DNA from 2 places in the Nonomuraea sp. NPDC059194 genome. Region 1 is predicted to be linked to the other one. Evidence: predicted binding sites of a transcription regulator. Region 1 holds the regulator's gene; the other holds the start of a gene.

Region 1 (2,188 bases):
AGGAAGGTATCGTCCACCCGATCAGTGTCACCCAGGATGCGCCGAATGTCCGAAGGGCCTGGGTTGCAGGCTTTCGTCCATTGAAGGGGGCGCGGTGCTGTGCGCACACGAAGACCCGTCCGGAACGCGCGAGCCCACCACTCCGCCGCAGCCACTCGACCACCGCTCAGCACCCCGAATCAGCGCGCGGGACCCTCGGGCCGCTCCCAGCCCACCCCCTAGAGCACGCCGATCATCGCGGCGCTGCTCAGCACCCCGAACCCGCGCTCGGGACACGCCCACACCGCTCCGCGACCAGGATCGGGAGCACGCCTTCCGTGATCCGCCACCCGACCACCGCCGCTGATCAGCAGCCCGAATCGGCGCTCGCGACACGCCCACGCCGCTCCGCGACCCAGGATCGGGGACCCGCGCACCGCGCCGCTGATTGGCACTGCGAACCAGCCGGGGAAGACCCACGCCTTCGCCGCGAGGGTACGCCGACTCGATCGACCCTCGGGAAAGGTGAGGGCCGATCGAGTGGCGAGATACGGCTAGAGGCGGCGGAGAACCGCGACGACCTTGCCCAGCACGCTGGCCTCGTCGCCGGGGATAGGGTCGTAGTTGGCGTTGTGCGGGACCAGCCAGATGTGGCCGTCCTTGCGCTTGAACGTCTTCACCGTCGCCTCGCCATCGATCATGGCTGCCACGATGTCGCCGCTCTCGGCAACAGGCTGCTGCCGTACGACCACCCAGTCGCCGTCGGCGATCGCCGCCTCGATCATCGAGTCACCGGTGACCTGGAGGAGGAAAAGAGTGCCCTCGCCGACGAGCTGCTTGGGCAGCGCGAAGACGTCCTCGACACTCTCCTCGGCCAGGATCGGACCACCGGCGGCGATGCGACCGACCAGTGGCACGTAGGCGGCCGTCGGCCTGCTGACCGGCGTCTCGTCATCGCGGGCGTCGGGGTCGACCCAGAGCACGGGCTCACCCGGCAGCCTGACCTCAAGGGCGCGCGGGCGGTGGGGGTCACGCCTCAGGTAGCCCTTGCGCTGCAACGCGGTCAGCTGGTGCGACACGCTGGACGTGCTGGTCAGCTGCACGGCCTCGCCGATCTCGCGCATGGACGGCGGATAGCCGCGTTGCTGCACCGAGTCGCGAATCACCTCAAGGATCTTGCGTTGTCTGGGCGTCAGACCCAGTGAGTCGCGACGGCGGACCGCAAGGTCGCTGACGCCATTGCCGTCATTCGGCTCGCTCATGCTCTCCTCCTCGCCCGGCGGCCTGCCTCACCGGCGCAGCTTCCGGTCCGTGGTCTTCATGTCGCACACAGCGACCGTACCGCCGATGAAGATCAACTTCAAACAATTGTTCGAGTCTTCCTCGAAATCCTCGGCGACGTGGTGTACAACATCGTACGGGAGTTCGATCGACACCGTGTTCGATTCGCTGATCTTTGTTTGACCTTTTCCTTGGGTCGACGGTGGCGGGAGGTCATCAGTGCGGGCGACCACAACGACAGATTCGACCGGCCATGACGAGCAACTCACCCTGATCGCTGACATCACGAGAGAGGAGCGCCGGCGCCCGCCCGCACCCGGAGGCCGCCGCCTCCGCCTGGTCCCCCCACTTCGCGGTACGGCAGAGCGCGGCCCGGCGCCTCGCGCGGTGAGGCGGCGTGGCGCGGGGGCGTCGGTTCACGTTGAGACTCAGGGCGAGCAGGACGGTCGGAGCGACCATGTCGGCCAAGACGTTCGCAGGGGCACGCGGATCGGCGGACGGTCCGCGGGTCCACGCGAGGCCGGGGGTGGGTGGTCCGCCGGGTCGCGAGGGGCACCGGGCGGACGGTCCACAGGGCGCGGCGGGGCGGGTAACGGGCGGTTGCGGGTCGTCCGCGACCGGGAGGTGCAGGGGCGGGGCGGGCGGATGGGCGCGACCGACCCAGAGGAAGATCCGGGGGCGGGGATGTACGGCATGCGCGACCGATCGGGCGCACGAGGCGACCGGCGGGGCAGGACCGGACGCGGTGAAGGGCCACGTGGCGGGCGGGAGGAGCAGCAGGGTCGTCCGCAGGGCAAGGGCAACGGACGGCGGCGCAGGACGGTGGGCAGGGGGAGATGGCGGCGGAAGGGCGGTGCCGTAGCGGGCGCGCCACAAGGACTCGCGACTCGACCGGGTGATCCAGAGACAGGCCCCCGCGCAGGCCGGA
Region 2 (2,188 bases), on a different contig from region 1:
TCCGCGGCTCGCCAGAGGGCGGCACCCGGCAGCGCTGCCCCAAGCGCAAGCACGGCGGCCGAGCCGGACGACCCGCGAGGCGTTTCACCCTCCCACCGACGAGAATGACGCGCCCTGCCGCAGGTGAAGCCAGAGATCCGGGGTCTCACCGTGTCAGGCGTTCAGGTACCGGGGTTTCCCGACCTGCCGGTGGTGCTGCGCTCCTCAAGCACCAGCATTCGGGTTTCTCGACCTGCCGATGGTGCTGGGCTCCTCAACCTTCCAGCATTGGGGGTTCTCGACCGGCTAGGGGGTTCTCGACCTGCCAAGCGTTCGGGTGCCGGGGTTTCCCGACCTGGCGGTGGCGCTGGGCTCCTCAACCCAGCATTCGGGTTTCTCGACCGGCCAGGGTTCAGGGGCTCTCGGCCTGCCAGGCGTCCGGGTGCCGGAGGAACGGGTCTCTTGGCCTGGCCGGGGCCACTGAGCAACGCCAGGGCGCGGGCTGCTTTTCGCGCCCGGACAGGCGGTCCTTCGACCCGCCAGGGGTAGGTGGTCCCCCAGCCCGCCAGGGTCACGGGCCTCGCACCGCGCCGAGGGCCTGGGGTCTCACCGGGGGGATGGAGGCTCTCAGCCCCCATCCGTCGAGGCGGACGCGGGCTTGATCGCGACGATGCCCTGGCTCACCGAGGGGGTTGGGGGCTCTCAGCCTGCCAGGGGGATGTGGACGGGAAGGGCCGGTTGCCCAGGGATGTCGAGGAGCTCCTCGACCGTCGAGACGAACGTCTCCGCCTCGGCCACCAGCTCGTCGGCGTCGGCAAGCGTCACGCCGCGCACCATGCCTGCCTCGGCGGCGGCGCGCTTTTCGGCGCTGACGGAGAAGTAAGCCGCCCACTCGGCGAGCCTGGGCTCGACCTCGGGCAGCAACTCCCACGCGCTGCGCAGCCTGCGCCTGCGCCCCTCCATCGGGCGGGGACGGGCGGCGAGGATCGCCGCCGCCGCGCGCAGGGCGGCGAGGTGCGCGGCGATGTAGCGGGCGGCGGGGGTGCGGGCCGTCACTGCGTCGGCCAGGCAGGTCCGTGAGTCGGTGAGGTGCGCCCTGACTGCGGGCGACAGGCGGGGCCCGCGCGGGTCGCTGAGCCTTGTCGTCATGCCAGCCTCCTTTGAGGGGTCTTGGCGGCTCCCGGCGTTTCCGCCGGTGAAGCCAACACTGGCAGACCCCACCGACATTTCCGCCGGGCGACCGGACGAGGAGCTTCCCCTCTCCCCGTCCGGTCAAGGCGCGCCCACTCGTCTCCGCCGACGACGAGGACGTGCCTTTCGCCCGTGGAACCTGACCGCGGGCCCCGCATGGGGGTAGCGGGAACCCGCGACCAGGCTCTTCGACGTGAGCCGCGAGCCTCACGTCACTCCGTCGAACATAATTTCGATGACCTTGAATGTCAACCGATTCCGCGAACACAGGTTCGATCACTGCGCCTCACCTGCGGAAACGACGGAACCCCCGGAGTGTCGCCGCCGGGAAGGTCCTCCGGGCGCCCGCGGCCCGACCAGGGCGGGCATGGCGCGAGCGCGGCACGAGCGCGGACAGAGAAGCCGGACGGCCGTTCGCGTACACGTAGGTCTGCGAATACGGGTGGCTCAGGGAGTCTGGTCCGCGCGGGTGAGGGCGCCGGAAGGGCACAGCGTGAGCGCGCGGGCGACCGCGGCCTCGGCCTCGGGAGGCACCTCGGCGACCTTCAGCACGACCAGCCCCTCGTCCTCGTCCTGGTCGAAGACCAGCGGCGCGGTCAGCACGCACATGCCCGCCCCGATGCAGACACTCCTGTCGGCGTTGACCTTCACCACGCCACCCGCAGGGAGTGGACGCCGTAGATGCTCATGTCCGTTCGCATGGGAACCTCCTCGGCCGGGACCGCCAGCCGCAACGTGGGGAAGCGCCTGAGCAGCGCGGGGTAGGCGACGCGCATCTCGATCCTGGCCAGCTGCTGGCCGAGGCACTGGTGGATGCCGTGCCCGAAGGTCAGGTGGCCGCTCGCGGGCCGCCGTACGTCCAGGACGGCGGGGTCGGGGAAGCGCCCGGGGTCGCGGTTGGCGGCGGGGATGGACAGCGCGACGCAGTCTCCCGCCCTGATGAGGGTGCCGTCGACGGTGACGTCCTCCGTCGCGGTCCTCATCGGGCCGAAGTGGATGATCGACAGGTAGCGCAGCA

Evidence for each region. The regulator LexA, encoded in region 1, represses DNA repair genes until DNA is damaged. The targets are predictions, from matches to a motif close to TCGAACANNTGTTCGA.
Region 2: ACFXJ8_RS03545 (SAV_6107 family HEPN domain-containing protein) is a predicted target of LexA. The motif match lies at 1,391-1,406, and genes of this name have one in related genera.

What each region holds. Positions count from the first base shown of each region.
Region 1 is NZ_JBHZBH010000032.1:19,053-21,240, forward strand. Features, by position in the region: gene ACFXJ8_RS31580 (MalY/PatB family protein) at 1-17, opposite strand, end outside; gene lexA (transcriptional repressor LexA) at 534-1,241, opposite strand; gene ACFXJ8_RS31590 (hypothetical protein) at 1,269-1,493, opposite strand.
Region 2 is NZ_JBHZBH010000002.1:181,901-184,088, forward strand. Features, by position in the region: gene ACFXJ8_RS03545 (SAV_6107 family HEPN domain-containing protein) at 682-1,128, opposite strand; gene ACFXJ8_RS03550 (ferredoxin) at 1,618-1,821, opposite strand; gene ACFXJ8_RS03555 (cytochrome P450) at 1,818-2,188, opposite strand, start outside.